DNA from 4 places in the Borborobacter xinjiangensis genome. Region 1 is predicted to be linked to each of the others. Evidence: predicted binding sites of a transcription regulator. Region 1 holds the regulator's gene; each other region holds the start of a gene.
What was found. The regulator LexA, encoded in region 1, represses DNA repair genes until DNA is damaged. The targets are predictions, from matches to a motif close to TGTTCNNNNTGTGTTCNG.
Positions count from the first base shown of each region.

Region 1 (4,710 bases):
TATCCGGCACGGCTGCTAGCGCTTGCCACGTCGCGTGAGCGAATGGCGGCTGGCCTGCGCGCCGCGCTCGAACTTGAGCTGGAACGCGGCACAGCCTACCTGCTGGTTCCGGTGTTTCTGGCGCTCGGCGCTATCGTCTATTTCGCCGCGCCGCGTGAGCCCGGCTTCTTGCCTTTGCTTGGGGCTGCTACGGTAGCGGCGCTTTTCCTGCTCCTGCTGCCATCGCGGCGCGTAACTTTGCGGCTGGCGGCGACAGCCATGCTTCTGTGTATTGCCGGGGCGCTGCTCGCCAAGACCGAAACCTGGCGCGCCGGCACCAGGATCATTGGCGGCGAAATCTCCACGCAGTTGACCGGGCGGGTTGTCACCATCGAAGCGATGGCCAGCGGACGCGTTCGGCTGACCGTCGACGTGGAAAGCACCGCTCGACCCGTATTGCGCTATGCACCGGACCGCGTTCGCGTCTCCGCGCGAAAGGTCCCGCCGGAAATCCGGGTCGGTTCGCAAGTGCAGGGGATTGTCAGCCTGATTGCACCATCGGGGCCGGTGCGGCCAGGAAGCTACGACTTTTCCTTCGAAAGCTATTTCGACGGCATAGGTGCGAGCGGCTACTTTATGCGCGGACCCGAGCTATTGCCGGATATGCCGCCGGCTTCGGGTCTCAGCAACTTTTCGATCCACGTGGAAAACGCGCGAAATGCCATCGCCAAGCGAATCCGCGACGGTATCGACGGGCCGGAGGGCGAGATCGCCGCAGCCCTTGTCGTGGGGGTAAGAGCCGGCATTCCTGACGATATCAGCGAGGCGATGCGCCGAACCGGTATTTATCACATCATTTCGATATCCGGCCTGCATATGGCGCTTGTCGCCGGCACGGTAATGGGCACGTTGCGCGTCGTCTTCGCGTTGTTTCCGGCATTTGCATCGCGTCGGCCGGTTAAAAAATATGCGGCTGCCGCAGCCTTGGCGGCGATAGCTGCTTATCTGTTCATCTCAGGCGCAGAGGTCGCGGCCCAGCGCAGTTTCATCATGCTGGCGATCATGCTGATAGCACTACTGTTCGACCGTGCGGCGCTCACCCTGCGCAATCTGGCGACATCGGCAATCATCGTCATCGTCATCTCGCCGCATGAGGTCATCGGTCCGAGCTTCCAGATGTCGTTCGCGGCGACTGCGGCATTGGTCGGAGCCTATGCGATCTGGTCCGAGCGTCGGTCTGCCAGCCTGCATCGAACCTCCTTAACCGATCGTCCGCTCACCAGCGCCATGTTGAGAAAAAGCTGGGGTTTCATGGCCGCACTCGCGGTGACGTCAATCGTCGCCGGGCTGGCAACGGCCGTCTTCGGCGCCTACCACTTCCAGCGCGTCTCGCCGCTCAGCCTCGTGGCGAACCTTGCGGTAATGCCCATCGTGTCTGTCTTCGTGATGCCGTTTGCCGTCGCCGGCTCCATTGCCATGCCATTCGGTCTCGATGGGCCGTTCTTCTTCGTCATGGCCAAGGGTCTTGCCGCAATGATCGCGGTCTCGCGATGGCTCTCGCAACACTCGCCCGTTGATGCGGTGGGGCTCATTTCTGTTCATTCCGTCGTGCTGTGGACCGTGGCTCTCGTCATCGCCACTATGGCCACAACCCGGTTGCGCGTCACGGCGTTGCCATTCGCACTCGTCGGCCTCGTCACGGTCGCAAATGTCCGCCCGCCCGACATATTGGTGTCCGAAGACGCTCGACTGGTCGCAGTGCCGGTGGGCGAACAGCGCCTGGCGGTTAATCGCGCACGCCCGAACGAATTCACCATCGAAAACTGGCAGCGTGCGCTTCGGGCAGAAAAGATACTGAAGCCGGACGTTCTTAAGATGGCCAATCCAAGCGCAGCCGGCACTTTGCCGCCAGTCACGGACGGTTTCGTGTGCGATGCCGGACTTTGCCTCGTACGTCATGTTTCAGGCGCAGTGATTGCACATGCGCTTGACGCGGCATCAGCCAAACCTGCATGCGGACAGGCGGCCGTAGTAGTGGTCGATGATGCGACGGCGAGTAATGTATGCGAAAACCGTCGGACGCTGGTGGTCACCAAACGCGAGCTTGCGAGATATGGGAGCGCTGCAATCCAATTATCCGAGGCAGCGACTGGTTCACGAGCCGAAATCAGCTTTGCCATTAGCCGTCCGTATCGTCCGTGGCATACTCAACGGCGCTTCTCGCGCGAGGCTCGTGGATTGCCGCCCTACCGCCGAAAGGCGCCTCGGCGGGCAAATGCGTCTAATGCAGATGCAACAACCAGTTCGGGAGACAGTCGGACGCTCAAATAAACGGACACGAGCAACAGCACATCTCACCCCAAGCGCCCCGGTCTCGCGTAAACGCACTCAAGTGGTATCCGGTGATGCCAGCGATTAGCCGAGGCCAGGGCATGACCGTAAGAGTGTAAGCCGGTTTCCGAAAGAATTCCTGGGTGTCGATTGGGGCGCATGGCGCTCCAAGGAGTAAAAGCTGGGGCGCAGAAGCTCCCGCAATCTCACCCTGTCATCTGGAAGCGAAGGGCTGGCCTCAACGCAATCGAGACCAGGGAAGGCGCACCTGCCGCCGAAAGACCCTCAGTAGCGGCGGATCAACCCGACCAGCTTACCCTGCACCTTCACGCGATCCGGTCCGAAAATGCGCGTCTCATAGGCCGGATTGGCCGCCTCCAGCGCGATTGACGCGCCCTTGCGGCGAAACCGTTTCAGCGTCGCCTCTTCCTCATCCACCAATGCCACGATGATCTCGCCAGGATTGGCGGTGCTGGCATTGCGAATGATAACCGTATCTCCGTCGAAAATGCCGGCCTCGATCATCGAGTCGCCCTTGACCTCCAGAGCGTAATGTTCGCCGCCGGCGATCATCTCCGGCGGCACGGAGATGGAATGGGTCTTGTGCTGGATTGCGTCGATCGGCACGCCGGCGGCGATGCGCCCCATCACCGGAATCGAAACGGAGGCGTTTGAATCGTCGTTCTCCGCCACAGGCCCGCGAGCAGGCTCGGGCGAGCGGCGCCCAAGGCTGCCTTCGATGACGCTTGGCGAAAACTTCGCGCGTTGCGGCGCAAGACCGGGCGCGATGGAATCGGGCAGGCGCAGAACTTCCAGCGCCCGAGCCCGATTGGGCAAGCGCCTGATGAAGCCTCTTTCCTCCAAGGCGGTGATCAGCCGATGGATGCCGGATTTCGAAGCAAGATCCAGAGCCTCCTTCATCTCGTCGAAGGAGGGTGGTATGCCCGACTCCTTCAGGCGTTCATGAATGAAGACGAGAAGCTCGTGTTGTTTGCGCGTGAGCATCGCCACCCCGAAGAATCAAAGAAAAACAAACCCGGAACAAACACTATCTGTTCCAGTTGTGTTCCGCAACCGTTTAAATCGGTGAAAAGTGGGAGAGAGACGCGTCTCGGAGCGCAGATCAGGAAAGGCTTCGGCTGAACTCGGCATCCAGCGATTCCGGCCGCTGTATGACGGCGAATTCGATAGCCACGCCATCCTCGAAATGGCGTACCACCTGTCCACGCATCGTTCCGAGCGTGACCTGAACGCCTAGGGCCGGCTTTACGCTGATTTCGATCGCAGCGCCCGACAGCGACAGATCGATGATCCGGCACTGATATTGTCGCCCGTCGGTGAGTTGCAATGTGCTCATTGGATTGCGCGGTGCGACACGCTCATGGCGGCGGTCTTCCGGCAGGTCGAGTTCATGCTTGTTGGCAAGCCATGTCAACTGTGCGGCGAGTTTGTCCTTCTTGCGGTCGGAGGCGATGATCGTCATCGCAAATCCGTCTTGCATAGTGCGGGTCACGACCCCCTCGACGCGGCCGATATGATCGATATAGGCGATGACTTTTTCGCCGGGGTTGCCGATGCGGTCGCAACGCAGCGCGACATTGCCCGGTGACATATCGACCACCTGGCAGGGGTGTTCCGTGCGATCTTCGAGCATGAAGCGGCCATAGATTTTCACGCGGACGCGTTGAAAGCCGCGCTTTTCTACCGCAGTTGGCGCCTGGTGGATCGCCGCCGCCCTCATGATGCCCCTGTTCGCTCGAATTCCCGCATGGCTGCGCCAGTTTCTAGCCGCTAAATTACGCCACACTGGTTAACGAGCCGTAGCCACGAGGGCGGCAGCGTGCCGTCGTCATTGGGCCACGCCAGGGGACTGCAAGGGCAGGGATCTACTCGTCGAGCCCGCCGGGAAGCACGACGAGGTGACGTATGCGTCGGCCACCACGGAGAGAATCAGCCGATTCCGAGAGCGTTTTCTGGCTGGGGGCGAGCGGCGGCACGGTGACGGCTGGACGGTTTTTCAGGAACATCGGCTCACAGTCGGGATCGACGACCCGAACCGACTCGATCAGCGCATCGGTTATGGGGTCGGCGCCAAGCCAGAACGGCCTCTCGCCTGGAGTGACAATGCCGATGGCGCGCGGGCTTTCCACGCCACCTTCAAGCGGCAGCAGAAGCAGCTCGAACGGATTGGATTTGCCGCACCGCGTGCGGCCCTCGAAAACGACGACGACGACGGACTTGGCATGAAAGACGCCGTAGGCCAGCCGCGCGAGCAGCCGCCTGTCCTTTTCGCGCCACAGGGAGGGAAATGAAAAGCCCTTGAGCTCGCGCCCATATGTGGCGCAAAGCCGGGTGCCGGCGAGGCGGAATACCGCTTCACCGCGCGTGTCGCGCTCCAGA
Region 1 is NZ_JBLLVA010000005.1:92,844-97,553, forward strand. It holds gene ACLKMW_RS08380 (ComEC/Rec2 family competence protein) at 1-2,310, shown strand, start outside; gene lexA (transcriptional repressor LexA) at 2,596-3,315, opposite strand; gene ACLKMW_RS08390 (PilZ domain-containing protein) at 3,434-4,051, opposite strand; gene ACLKMW_RS08395 (PAS domain-containing protein) at 4,197-4,710, opposite strand, start outside.

Region 2 (4,710 bases), on a different contig from region 1:
TCGCGGCATCTTCGCCGTCCCCGGCGCGAAAGATCCAGAAGCGCTCTCCAGCCTCGTCCTCGACCTGGAAATAATCCCGAACAGCGGTGAGTTCGGCGTCGCGCTTCCACCATTCGCCGAAGATGCGTTCGGGCCCGTCGGCGCGCCTCACCCGGCGACGGATGCCGCGCCACGTGAAGGTCACCGGCGGATGGTCGGGCAGGAGCGCCACCGTCTCGATCGGCTCCGGCATGGGCAGAAGTCGTGTCGGGCGCGGCCATTGGATCGGCCAGTCCTCCCCGCAATCGGGTGCCGCCGGCGCGATCTTCATGACCGAACGCTCGGGCACCTCGCTCTCGACAGGCGCGAAACGATAGAGGCGTCCCTCACCGACACGATTGGCCAGTGTGTCGATCAGCTCCGAGACATCGGCCTGCGGCTTATCGATCAACGAGGAGACCGCCTGCTTCGGCTGTAGCGGTTCAGCAAGTGTGGCGGCAAGCCGCATCAGCTCGATCCCGAATCCCGGATCGACAGTCTCGATTTTGTCGGTGAGCAGTCGGGTCAGGCGCTTGGCATCGCGCACCGGCATCGCCGTGCCGACACAGATTGCCTCGATGCCATTGTCGACGCGGCCAAGGAGCAGATCGAGCCTGCGCGCCCCAAGTCCCCTTTCCTCCAGGACCGCGCAAAGCTGATCGACGAGCCTGCCCGCATACCGGGCGATTGTCTCGGCCGACCCGATCGGTTCGCCGAAGGCGCAACGCACTTCGACGATGTCCATTGGCCGGATCGGTTCGACCGGTTCGTTGATCCGCCCGATCGCCTGATCGAGACGACGGCCAAGCTCCGGGCCGAAGCGAAGCGTCAGGGGCGCGCGCGGGCTCGAGGTGAGGTCGCCGATGCTCTCGAAACCCAGCCTGCGAAGACTGTCGACCATGTCGCCTGGCAGGCGCAGTGCAGCAACTGCCAAGGACAGGATTGCTTCAGCGCTTCGTCCCGGACGAGCAACCAGCGTTGGCCGTGCCGCAAAACGGGCGAGCGCATGCGCGGCACCCCAGCTGTCGGCCATTGCCGCCTGCGCGGTGAAGCCTGCGGCGGCAAGCCGGCACAGAATGTCGGCTAGCATGGCATCTTCGCCACCGTGTAGATGGGCAGCGCCAGTGGCATCGATCACCAGCCCATCGGGAGGATCGGCAGAGACGACTGGCGAGTAGCGCCGGAGCGCCCACAGCGCCAGGCGATCCAAAGCCTCGCTGTCGCCTTGCGGATCGGCGTCCTCGACGTGCAGGTTCTGCACCAGAGCCTGCGCCTTTGACGCCGGCATGCCGACGCGCAAGCCGAGTCCTTGCGCTGCCGTGTCAGCGGCGAGCACGACACGGCGGCGTCCGTCGCGCCCAACCAGGATGAGCGGCTTGTCAGCCGGCGGCGCGGCGGCGCCCGATTTCCTTCTGAAGCGGTCTGTCGGCCACAACGGAAGGAAGACGGATACGACCCTGGGCATCGCATGCCTCCACTTCGAAATCTGTGCTTTCGCCGGCACGGCAACGGATCAGCTCGACATGCCAACGGGCCCGCCCGACGCCGGGGACCGGCAACGGCGTCGACGGCAGCGCCGATACCCGCCAGCGAGTGACGGCTGCTGTTGGCTGCCCGAACTCCATGGTGTCGGCCTGTCGCCGCCAACGACGAATTGCGATCCCGATCACGCCGGAGCCTTCCCCGGCAAGCTGCAGCCGTCGCGAGGCCGTCATCGACAGGCGAGCGACTTCGGCGACCACTGCCCCGAGACCACGATGGCGCAGTCCTTCCTCGAAACAGGCGAGAACCGCCTTCTCGTCGCCGGCCTCGACATAGATCACCCGGTCCGGCGACAGCCCCGCCTGCGCAATTGCTGGCGCAAACAGGTCCTGCCGCGTTACGCACCATAGCACCTTGCCGACCGTGCGCGCGGCAATGCCTGCCGCAAACAACGCGGCGGCCGCGCCGTCCAACGCTCCGTTGCCGCCACCGGCCACCTCATGCAGGCTGCCCAGCGCCAGTCCGCCTCCCGGCAGAACACGGTCGATCGCGGGAACACCGAACGGCAAAACCTCGCGGGCACGTGCGGCCGCGCCTTCGAGGCGGGCAACGCGCTCTCGAAGCTGGGCAATGGCGATAGGGGGCGCCGATGCACTCATCTTAACCTTAACGTCGGACGTCGGTGATATGTTCTACATTTGTTCCGTTCGGAACGAAGAGTCAATCGGGATGGCGGGTGCCGTTGCGAAACGACGATGCCGGCAGCTTCCGACCAATAACGCTCCAAGTCGGCGCCAATGGCGCGCCCGCGCCCGGAGCCTACGCCAAGGTGTTACCGACAAGTATAAGCACCGCAACAATACGAACGGCATTGGGCACAATCTTCGACAGGAAACACCGCAGGCCTTTGCCGATGCAGTCATTTGATGTCGACATCAACAGCCAAGCGCGGCAGCGCTGCCGTTGGGCAACCTCTTCACGAGAGCGCATTCGATTGAGTTCGGAGGCCCGTCGGGCGCAAGGTCCCGAATAACTCAGCGCAAAGGAATCAGCTATTGCCGGTCCGGGAGGCTAGCCATGGCTAATGATGAACCGGACGAAAATCTTGGCGGAAAGCTCCAGGAGGAGGAACATGATACCGCGCCAGCGGGATATCTTGCGGATCCTCAGAACCTAGTTGATTCACGCATCCCGATGGACGTTCGGGAAAAATACGAGTTCTTCAGCTACAAAAACGCCGCCGTCATCCTCGCCGAGACGCGGGTTGCTGAGTGGCACGAACTCCTAGAGGCGCTGCGCGCCTTCACGATCTCAACAGACGTGATTCAGAAGGCGGGCGGAAACGAGTCCGATATACCGAAGCGAATTAACGACCTTCTGCGCCCGAAGAATTGGCACGAGACTGTCATTCGAGGTGACTTGCTTGTTCGGCTGCTATGGAAGGAGCAAGTAGGTGTGACCAAGGGCGGTAAGGCGAAATTCGAGAAGCGAGAAGCCGCTGAGCCCGCGAGGGGTTTCTTGACGGACACAAAATCGATTACGTCAAGAACAAGGTAGCGTTCGATCTGGAGTGGAACAGCGAAGATCAGACATTTGATCGAGATCTCTACGCCTTCGATGCATTTTATCAGGCTGGAGCTATCGATGCGGCGGTCTTGCTGACGAGAAGCAAGGACATGAACGACGTTTTCCGGGCGCTTGGCATCATGTCGAAGTATGGAGCGAGCACGACATGGATGGGCAAGCTACTCTACAGGCTTAATGCAGGCCGGAACGGGGGTTGTCCTGTCCTGGCCATCGGCATCAAGCCCAAGTGCATAGAAGACTGGCCACTGGCCGATCACTCCGCCGCGAGTGCCCTTGAGTGATTGCTGTATGTGTCCCAGGTGGGCGCATAGCTGTCGTCGGCCTGGTTCCCCCACACCGTCCATTTCGGTCGAGTCCCGCGCGCGAACAATTCCAAATAGGGGCCGGGTGAACAGGCTTCGATGATGTCATACTGTTCGTCGGGTTTGCGTGAGTGCTCACGCTTGCGTGTCGCCAGAAGGTTCACTTGTGTGCGACCAGCTTCGCGCGTTCGAGCATTCTTCCCACGAACGCCGAACAGGATGATTTCAGTCACGTTCCGAAAGTAAAAACCGACGCCGCGTCCATCCGAGCCGCCATCTTTCCTTATCTTATGCCAGATCAGATTTGACTTATACGTAAACCCCCAGCTTGCCATCACTTCCAGCCCCTCAGGAAGGAGCGCATTCGGGACCCAAAGATAAAGATGAGCGGTCGTATCACTCACTGATGAGACGGGAAGCGCCTTTATCTCGGCCAGCGACATGGTGCCCTAGCGATTTAACCGCCGGTGTTCCGGCGCGACCTTGCCGGTCCGGTTCACAAACTGCCACGGCGGATCTGCCAGTAGGGTCTTAAACCGTTTCCCATTGGCCGTTCGTAAAAGATCTGTCGCAGGGTCAATCACGGTGATTCTCACTTGCCATTGCAATACGCATAGCATGCTTGGAACGAGTTACCACACCGATGAGACGAAAAGGCCGGACGATCGATTCGTGGAGTGGAAAACATTCACATCCGCGGCCGCTTTCTGATCCGCATAAAGGGCAATGTGGCGCCCATGCGGTGTGGGCCGCGGGTCAGCTTGATGCGCCGCTTGTATTCCTCCTTTCCACGAGCGACGTCGCTGACACGCCGGGCGGGATCTTCAAAATAGCGCGAGCCGCTGGAATGCTGCACAGGGCGCGACCGAGCGTTCACTAAGGTTTTGGCAAAAACTGCGATCGGATCAGAGCGTCCAGCAATTAGCCAATGACGAAAAGCCTCGCCTCCGCTATGCGTTAGGACCGGCGCAGACATTAATAGCAAGTGCCCGTCAGTCCATGCTAAATCGTTCTCGTCAAAAGCGGCAGCCTATAATTCGCGTCTCGCACCTGCCTATACGCTGCCCGGCGTCATCTGTGTTCGTAGAGCGGCGTTGGGCAAATCCTATGGAACACCAGGCAAAGTCAGGGACCAAGCCGATTGAGCGCGTTGCGAAGTGCCGCGGCCGCCTCTTCGCGCTCGCCGGTCGACATGAGTTCCGGCTCCACATCCAGCCTCAGATGTGGCAACTCCTTGTGAATGGCGTCGCAGCCTGCCGTCAGATTGGCCTTGAAGTCGACGACGTGATAGGTCGCGACCGGATAGGCTAGTCCCTTGACA
Region 2 is NZ_JBLLVA010000012.1:148,682-153,391, reverse strand. It holds gene ACLKMW_RS14770 (Y-family DNA polymerase) at 1-1,483, opposite strand, end outside; gene ACLKMW_RS14765 (ImuA family protein) at 1,398-2,159, opposite strand; gene ACLKMW_RS14760 (BglII/BstYI family type II restriction endonuclease) at 2,578-3,057, shown strand; gene ACLKMW_RS14755 (BglII/BstYI family type II restriction endonuclease) at 3,033-3,368, shown strand; gene ACLKMW_RS14750 (MT-A70 family methyltransferase) at 3,341-3,832, opposite strand; gene ACLKMW_RS14745 (adenylate/guanylate cyclase domain-containing protein) at 4,515-4,710, opposite strand, start outside.
Region 2: a site for LexA is predicted at 2,189-2,206, ahead of ACLKMW_RS14765 (ImuA family protein). Genes of this name have one in related genera too.

Region 3 (4,710 bases), on a different contig from region 1:
ATTTCCTTTCGCACGATCGGCGCGACCTTCGTGCCGAACAACTCGATCGCCTTCATCAGCTTGGCGTGCGGCACGGTGCCGATCGCCATCTGCAGGAGGAAGCGGTCGTTCTTGAACAAGGCATGGCTGGCGATGATCTTTTCGGCCACCTGTTCGGGATTGCCGACGAACAGTGCGCCGCGCGGCCCGCGTGACTGGTCGAAATGCGCGCGGCTGGTCGGCCCCCAGCCGCGTTCGCGGCCGATGCGGTTCATCACCTCCGCCTGCGGCAGATAAAAGTCGTCGGCCGCCTGTTCGGCCGTTTCTCCGACAAAACCGTGCACATTGATGCTGGTGGCGAGCCTGGCCGGATCGTTGCCGGCGCGTGAGGCCGCCTCCCGGTAAAGGTCGAACAACGGTGCGAAGCGGGCCGGTTCACCGCCAATGATGGCGAGCGCCAACGGCAGGCCGAGCACGCCGGCGCGCGCGACCGATGCTGGAGTGCCGCCAACGGCGATCCAGACCGGCAGCTTTTCCTGCAACGGGCGCGGATAGACGCCGCGATCATGGATCGGCGCGCGCATCTCGCCCGACCAGGTCACGCGCTCGCTGTCCCGCAGCTTCAACAGCAGGTCGAGCTTTTCCGCAAACAGCCGGTCGTAATCCTCCAGGTCATAGCCGAAAAGCGGGAAGGATTCGATGAATGAGCCGCGCCCCGCCATGATTTCGGCGCGGCCGCCCGACAGCAGGTCGAGCGTCGCGAATTGCTGGAAAACCCGCACCGGGTCGTCCGAGGACAAAACGGTTACGGCGCTGGTAAGCCTTATGCGTTTGGTGCGCTCGGCCGCGGCCGCGAGCGCCACTGCCGGCGCGGAAGCCGCATAGTCGGGGCGATGATGCTCGCCAAGCCCGAAAACGTCGAGGCCCACCTGGTCGGCCAATTCGATCTCCTCGACGAGATTGCGGAGCCGCTGATGCGGGGTGACGGCGTCCGGCCCGCGCTCAAGGCTGACATCGGCGAAAGTATAAAGACCGATTTCCATCGGATTGTCCTCGATTGCGCCAGCGCGTCGGTCCGAAAGTTGGAAGTCGCTTTCGAATGACGCGAAGCTTGGATTGAGTTCACAAAAGGAGCGTCTTTTTGCACCCGATTGGACGCATGACTTTGCGCTTCAGATAACGACGCGTCGGCCTGATCGCCAGGGACCCGATCGTGAACGGTGTTTCCAAGATTTGGGGCAGCCAAACCGTTCCCCTACGGCAACATCTACCGATTACATGGCAGGCATTCCGAATTGGCGCTTGAACTCTCAAGTTTCCCGCGTATGTAAGCCTCGCAAGGCGACGACAGACTTCGCGAACTGACGACTAGGATTGAAGGCGAACATTGGCACTCTACAAGGAACAAGACATATTCGAACGGCGCAACGCCGCAAATGAAGCAAAAAGAGCCATGCTGGAGCGGTTCAAGGCAAGACCGGCCGACGACGATCCGGCGGTGCTGGCCCGCAGAGCCGAACGCCAGGCAATTCTCGAGGCGCGCGAAAGGCGCAATGCCGAGAAGGAAAGACTGAGGCAGGAACGTCTGGCACGCGAGGCGATCGAAAGAGCCGAGCGCGAAGCGGCGGAAGAAGCTGCACGCATCGCCGCCGAAGAGGCTGCCGCTGCCGAGGCAAAGGCCAAGGAAGCCGAGGAGATGGAGCGCATCTCCCGCCTGCTCGCCGACGAGGCAGCGCGCAAGGCCAAGCGTGACGCACGCTATGCGGCCCGCAAGGCTCGCGGTGGCCGGATGCCGCCACCGAGGCCGCTCTAATTCGGTACTCTGCGTAATTCAGATCGCAAACCGGCCTGGCGCTTCGCGCTATGGCCGCGGCTGCGTTCCGAACAACGCGCGATGAGTGTTTGAAGATACGTTCCGGCAAGGACCGGAACGTATCCGTTTCATGTTGGGCCTATTTGCTCTTGTCCTTCAGCCTTATCGCTTGAACCGCCGGCGCCTTGAGTGCCGGCTCGGCTGCCGGCTTCTTGGCGTCCTTCTTCGGCTTTCGCGGTTCCTTGTTACTGCGCAACTGTCCCTTGGCCATGGCGTGCTCCCTTGCTGCCGACGCATGTTTCCTAAGCCGACATCGGCTTTGAAAGACCACGCGCAAACTCAAATCGGCAGAGCGTCCCTTGCTTGCCCAAAGCACATATCGCGCTTCGGGCAGAGGGAGTGAACCAACAGATCGTGACAAGAGCAAGAGCCGAAAGCGGAGGCGGTTAACGCTCCTCACGCTTCCCCTGTAGTCGTGCGGTGATCAAATGTTCAGGGATGGTGGAGCGCTGGCTTCAATGCTCCCGCTCTTCCACCACCCGCAGCCGCAACTGGCCGGTCTTGGACTCGGCCGCGCGCCCGGCGGGAAGGGTGGCAGTGCCCGATGCCGGCTCGTCGGGACGGCTCGTGCCGAATTCCAGCGATTCGATCTTGGCGCCGCGCTTGGTCACCTTGGTCGACGAGACCAGAATGTCATCGATATCCTTGGACGCCTGGCCGAAATGCGTTTGCAGTTTGCGCACCCGCTCGTCGAGGCGCGAAACGTCCTCCATCAATCGGATCACCTCGCCCTGGATCAAATGCGCCTGTTCGCGCATGCGCGCATCCTTCAGGATCGCCTGGATGACCTGGATCGAGAGCATCAGCAGCGAGGGCGAGACGATGACCACGCGGGCACGGTGAGCGCGGTGTACGAGTTGCTCGAAATTCTCGTGGATCTCGCTGAACACCGATTCGGAGGGCACGAACATGAAGGCCGTGTCCTGCGTTTCGCCGTTGATCAGGTATTTCTCGGAAATGTCCCTGATGTGGATTTCGACGTCGCGGCGAAAGGCCTGAGCCGCAAGCTTCTGCGCATCGGGTCCTTCGGCGGCGCGAATCGCATTCCAGGCCTCCAACGGAAACTTGGCATCAATGACCAGCGAGGGAGAGTCGTTCGGCATCTTCACCAGGCAATCCGGCCTGTTGCCATTGGAGAGCGTCGCCTGGAAGGCATATGAGCCGTGCGGCAGGCCGTCGGCGACGATTGCTTCCATGCGCGACTGGCCGAAAGCGCCGCGCGTCTGCTTGTTGGAGAGGATCGCCTGCAATTGCACCACCTGGCCGGCGAGCGACTGGATGTTGCCTTGCGCGGTGTCGATGACGGCAAGCCGCTCCTGAAGTTTGGCAAGGCTCTCATGCGTCGATTTCGTCTGCTCGGTCATGGTCTGGCCGAGCCTGCCGGTCATCGCGTCGAGGCGCTGGCCGATCGATTGGGTGAGTTCGGCCTGCCGCGATCCGAAGACCTCGGCGATGGCGCCCATTCGACCCTGCATTTCCGCCTGCGACTGAAGGATCGAGGCCATGCGGGCCTCTGCGTCCCGCGCATGTTCGGCCGCCTCGATCGCTGCGACCGCCCGCGCCTTGGAGGAGCGCCATAGCGCGACGATGAGCACGACGAACACCGCCAGCACCAATGCGGCGCCGAGGGCGAGCAACTGGCCGAATGTGAGGGTTGAGGCGCCAAGGCGCAGGACCGGTTCGGAAAGCGGATCGTTCATTGCCGCACAATACGTGATTCGGGCGCCAAGGACAGATCAAAACAGGAACATCGACAGAGCCAAGATGGTTGACGGGTTTTAAGGGAAGTCTTAGGTGAAGCGAATGACCATCAAGCCGCTCATTATTCTTCCCGATCCCTTGTTGCGCCAGGTGTCCAAGCCGCTGGAGCGCGTCGACGAGCCGTTGCGCAAGCTGGCCGACGACATGCTGGAGACGATGTACGATGCGCCGGGCATAGGCCTGGCCGCTATTCAGGTTGGCGAGCCGCTGCGCATGCTGGTCATCGACATCGCCAAGGAAGGCGAGGAGCGGGCGCCGCAGGTCTTCATCAATCCGGAGATCGTGCACAGCTCCGACGAGCGGTCCGTCTACGAGGAGGGCTGTCTCTCCATTCCAGACTATTATGCGGAGGTGGAGCGGCCGGCCTCGGTGCGCGTCCGGTTCCTCGATCGCGAGGGCAAGGAACAGGAAATCACCGCCGACGGCGTAATGGCAACCTGCCTGCAGCATGAGATCGACCACCTCAACGGCGTGCTTTTCATCGATCATATATCCAGGCTGAAGCGCGACATGGTGGTCAAGAAATTCAAGAAACTCGCCAGAGACCGCCAGCCGAGCCGATTGGTCGGGTAGGGGCGGATGCCCCTTCGCATCATTTTCATGGGGACGCCGGAATTTTCCGTGCCGACGCTTCGCGCCCTGGCCGAAGCCGGGCACGAGATTGCCTGCGTTTACACGCAGCCGCCGCGCCCCGCCGGCCGGCGGGGGCTGGAACTGACGCCGTCGCCGGTACAGCGCGAGGCAGAGCGGCTGGGCATCGAGGTGCGTTCACCGGTCTCGTTGAAAGGTTCGGCCGAGCAGGAGGCATTCAGGCGCCTTGAGGCCGATGTCGCTGTGGTCGTCGCCTATGGCCTGCTGCTGCCGAGGCCGATCCTCGAAGGTACGCGGTTCGGCTGCTACAACGGCCATGCCTCGCTGCTGCCGCGCTGGCGCGGCGCGGCTCCCATCCAGCGCGCCATCATGGCCGGCGACGAGGAAACCGGCATGATGGTGATGAAGATGGACGAGGGACTGGATACCGGGCCGGTGGCAATGACCGCCCGCGTCAGCATCGAGCCTGACATGACCGCCGGCGAATTGCATGACCGCCTGATGAA
Region 3 is NZ_JBLLVA010000003.1:418,201-422,910, reverse strand. It holds gene ACLKMW_RS06625 (LLM class flavin-dependent oxidoreductase) at 1-1,022, opposite strand, end outside; gene ACLKMW_RS06620 (DUF6481 family protein) at 1,367-1,792, shown strand; gene ACLKMW_RS06615 (hypothetical protein) at 1,932-2,063, opposite strand; gene ACLKMW_RS06610 (DNA recombination protein RmuC) at 2,308-3,552, opposite strand; gene def (peptide deformylase) at 3,656-4,186, shown strand; gene fmt (methionyl-tRNA formyltransferase) at 4,193-4,710, shown strand, end outside.
Region 3: a site for LexA is predicted at 3,585-3,602, ahead of ACLKMW_RS06610 (DNA recombination protein RmuC). Genes of this name have one in related genera too.

Region 4 (4,710 bases), on a different contig from region 1:
ATCTCGTAGAAGACCCCGTCGATCTTTACGCGCTGGAAGCCTTTCTTCTGTAGCTCCAGGAGTTCCTTGCGGTACTCGCCTTTGCGGCCGCGCACGATCGGCGCCATGATGTAGAGCCGCGTGCCTTCCTCCATCGCCAGCACACGGTCGACCATTTGGCTCACCGTTTGGCTTTCAATCGGCAACCCGGTAGCCGGCGAATAGGGAACACCCACGCGCGCGAACAAAAGGCGCATGTAGTCGTATATCTCGGTAACTGTGCCGACCGTCGAGCGCGGGTTCTTCGACGTTGTCTTCTGCTCTATGGAAATAGCCGGAGACAGGCCGTCGATCTGATCGACGTCCGGCTTTTGCATCATCTCCAGAAACTGGCGCGCGTAGGCAGAAAGGCTCTCGACGTAGCGCCGCTGCCCCTCGGCGTAGATGGTATCGAAGGCGAGCGACGATTTACCGGAGCCGGAAAGCCCAGTCATCACCACGAGGGAATCGCGTGGCAAATCGAGGTCCACATTCTTCAGATTGTGTTCGCGTGCACCGCGAATGGAAATGTATTTTTGGTCGGCCATGGCCGGTCCGCCGCCTCAGATCATGATGTCTCGGAATGGCGGGTTATCCCGGCCTTCCGCCAATATAGGTCGTCTCTACGCGGTTTCGAGAGAAGCCGCACTTCCCCGCCAGCGTTTAAGCGTCTTTCAGGACAGCGGGCAAGCGCAAAGAACAAAAAATGAACAGGCTACTGACAAAACCGGCCATACGGATTCATGTTACAGTGGATCACTTTTTGGTCGATATGCCTGCAAAAGGTTGACGCAGGTGCCAGGAAGGACCAGTCTTGGCAAGTCAGGAAAGCCGATCGCCAAACGGCGATCTTCGCAACCGGCAGGCAGTCTGCGAGACGCCGCAGACCAGCGAATGAAGCGCTTCCGGACACCATGTGCAACGGACAGAAGGAGCGAGGCATGACTCCACCGGACAGTCCCATCAGGCTCTACGCCGAGTAGAGCCGCGATCAGCACGAAACTAAACCAAGGCCCTTGGTTGCCAGTATTTGCCTGATCGTTTCCCTTACAATTTGAAACCATAGTCGGATCGACGGTTGAATCCGCGAAGCATCCGAAGACAAAAAGTCGGTGAAACGCTCCCGACACTATGGGTTGAACCCATTCAAAGCCCCGTCATTCTGCTCTGGCAGCGGCGGGGCTACTCATTTCAGGCGCCCACTTTTTGAGAGGGTGAGGTCGTGTCAGCGGTTTGGCGGTCGGGTCGAGCCAACACCCACGTCAATGGTGACATCGCCAGAAATGCGTACATCGACATTTCCGATCTTGAATTGGCCTGACTTGCCCTGTGGAACCGTATCATCCGGTTCTGCTTCAAGCGGTTTGACGATGCTATAGCCATCCATCACTCCGGGCAAAGTGGTGCGGGAACTGCTGCTGGAGCCGGAGTCCGCCCAAGCAGTACTCGATACGCAGATTAGAGCTATAGTCAGGACCGATGCCGATTTACAAAACATGGCCTCAATATAGGGGCATCAAGCGGGTCAAACCAGCATCTCAAGACAAATCACCTGTCCAAAGCAAGGGCCGGCAGATGGATCGGTTCAACCAGGTGAAATTTTCTTGACTCGATCAAAGGGTATTAATAGAACATATAGAGAACAAAATCTTTGTGGGAAAGAGGCCCTTAGTCGAGCAGAATGAGGCGTCTCGCTATAAGGTGCTGCGGTAATTTCGTTTCGGATAAGCGTGGAGAAGTATCATGGCGGGTAGCGTCAACAAGGTCATCCTGGTGGGTAATCTGGGGGCAGACCCTGAAATCCGCCGGCTAAATTCGGGCGAACCTGTCGTCAATCTGCGCATAGCAACCTCAGAAAGCTGGCGTGACAAGAATTCCGGTGAACGCAGGGAAAAGACGGAATGGCATCAGGTCGTCATCTTCAACGACAGCCTCGCCAAGGTTGCCGAGCAGTACCTCAAGAAGGGCATGAAAGTTTACATCGAGGGCCAGCTTCAGACCCGAAAGTGGGAAAAGGACGGCGTCGAGCGCTACACGACCGAGATCGTACTGCAGAAATTTCGCGGCGAATTGCAGATGCTGGATTCACGTGGGCAAGGTGAGGGCGGCCAGGTTGGGGGGTACTCCGGCGGCGGTGGTGGCCGAAGCTCCGATTTTGGCCAGTCCGGCCCCGGCGACTATGGTTCCAACCGTGGTGGCGGCGGTGGCCCGAGCCGTGGTGGCGGCGGTGGCTCTCGTGATTTGGACGACGAAATCCCGTTCTGACTTTTGTGGCCGCGGCACTGTGATTTTGTGCTTGGTCAACAGGTTGATGCTGTTTCTTGATTCAGGCGTGCGTGCCCGGTTGCCGGTTCGCGCCGCCTGAAACAGAAGAATCTGTTTCCGATCAGTACGATACGCCGGCAAATGGAATCAGTCCTTGCGGCTGTTTCCGCGTCTCTGGATCACGCAGCCAACAACTTGTCGACGATCATCTTGCCGATTGGAATTGCGGAAGTGGCCGCAGGCGAGGGCGCATTGCAGACATGCAGCATGCGCTCCGATTGCACGAATAGAAAGTCGTGTACCAATGTTCCATCTTGCATCACCGCTTGTGCGCGAATACCGGCTGGCCACGGCTGCAGGTCGCTGACCTCGAGTTCCGGACAGTATTTGCGGCAGGCTTCGAGATAGCGCCGCTTGGAAAGCGAATTCCCGAACTCTGTCACGCCGGAGCGCCAGTTGGCGGCGATCAGCTTCCAGAATCCGGCAAAGCCAAGCATGTCTGCAATGTCTGATCCCCGCATCGTGCCTTTCGGATAACCCTCGCGGTCGAAACCGAGCACGGCGTTCGGCCCTACTGTCACACTGCCGTCGATCATCCGCGTCAGGTGGATGCCCAGAAAAGGCAAATCCGGATCGGGGATCGGATAAATCAGATGTTTGACGATGCTGGAGAGGCGAGGCGGCAGCACGTGATATTCGCCGCGGAACGGCACTATGCGGTGCTCGATCTTCAGGCCAGCCATTTGCGCGAGGCGGTCGGATTGCAGCCCGGCGCATGCAATCAGCCGCTTGGCCTCGATCCTGTTGCCGCCAACCTCGATAACCACACCGTTGCCTTGCTCGCGCAGTGCCGTGACGGGTGAACCAAAGCGGATTTCTCCCCCCTTTGCCTTGATGGCCCCGGCCATCGCCTCGCTCACCTTGCGGTAACTCACGATCCCGGTGGCAGGCACCAGCAGCGCTCCAAGCCCCGAAATTCGCGGCTCGGCCTTGCGTAGTTGTGTGGCATCGAGGTGTTCGAACGCGATGTCGTTCTGCACCGCCCGCTTCGCCAGTGCTTCCATGCGCTCGAGTTCCAGCTTGTCGGTCGCCACGAGAAGCTTGCCGCACTGGTCGAAGGCAATATTGTTGTCGCGGCAGAATTGCTTGGTCGCCGCTGCGCCCTCACGGCAAAGGCGTGCCTTAAGTGAACCCGGTTGATAGTAGATGCCGGCATGGATGACGCCGCTGTTGTGGCCGGTCTGGTGAGCGGCTACAGCGCCTTCCTTTTCCAGGACGACAATCCGCACACCTGGCTCGCGCTGCAGCAATTCCATGGCAACTGCCAGGCCGACGATGCCGGCGCCCACCACGCAATAGTCGAATGTCATTTTGCCGCTCCGCTTCGTCGTCTTCGTTTACGTCGATTTGCGGTGGCGTGAAATAGCGCACAGGGAGGGCGTCAACGGAAAAGGGCTGGCTGCACCAGCTCTATGGCTCTCGCCTGTCGAGACAGGCAAAGCTTGGCCGGCGTGTGTGCAATAGGTTGGACTATTCACGCCGGCCAATACGGTGGTCGTTGCAACCTCCGCACGAGGTTAACTAGGGCGCGCCGCATGACCGACCACTGGCGCTCTTGCAAACGGTGCTGGCGCGCCAGCTGTCGGCTAAGGTTGGATACCTAGCACCGGCCATGCTTTTGCTCAGGCCGGCAGTACGCCAGACTTTTTGGCGGTCCATGTGGCGATATAGTCCATGAGGCCGGGCGACAGGCAGTCGTAGGGCTCAAGGCCGGCGCCCTTCAGCTGGGCTCGAATCCCGTCCATGCGGGTTGGGTCCACGCCGGCCTCGATGATCGACGATACGAAGGCCGCGAAGCCGGGCGGAGACCAGCCATCTTCCTCGAACCGTTCCGGATGAACGAACGACAGTCCCTTGAACGGATGGTCGCGCTCGACCGGTCCATACATGTGCACGCCGCATTGGCACTGACGTTTCGAGTGGCGTGCAACGCATGACTTTCGGCTTCTTTGATTTGAGCGACGGCATCGATTTCGTCCCGCTGGCGATGGGTCTGTTTGCGGTTGCCGAGATTCTCAAGAACCTCGAGGACCCTGAAGAACGCGTAGTACTGAAAGGCAAGATCGGGCGGCTGCTGCCGAGCCGCGAGGAATTCAAAAGGTGCATTCCTTCTGCATTGCGCGGCACATTCATCGGGTCGTTTCTTGGCCTGTTGCCGGGTGGTGGGCCAACCTTGGGCTCATTCGCCGCCTACACGGTCGAGAAACGCGTTTCCAAATACCCGCAGCGCTTTGGCACCGGTGTGGTGGAGGGGGTGGCCGGGCCTGAAGCGGCCAACAACGCCAGCGCGCAAACTGCTTTCGTGCCCTTACTGACGCTGGGCATTCCGTCGAACCCGACGATTGCCATGATGGCTGGCGCGATGCT
Region 4 is NZ_JBLLVA010000044.1:19,311-24,020, forward strand. It holds gene uvrA (excinuclease ABC subunit UvrA) at 1-566, opposite strand, end outside; gene ACLKMW_RS24745 (hypothetical protein) at 1,244-1,405, opposite strand; gene ssb (single-stranded DNA-binding protein) at 1,762-2,283, shown strand; gene lhgO (L-2-hydroxyglutarate oxidase) at 2,463-3,653, opposite strand; partial or broken gene ACLKMW_RS24760 (S-(hydroxymethyl)glutathione synthase) at 3,966-4,247, opposite strand; gene ACLKMW_RS24765 (tripartite tricarboxylate transporter permease) at 4,277-4,710, shown strand, end outside.
Region 4: a site for LexA is predicted at 1,646-1,663, ahead of ssb (single-stranded DNA-binding protein). Genes of this name have one in related genera too.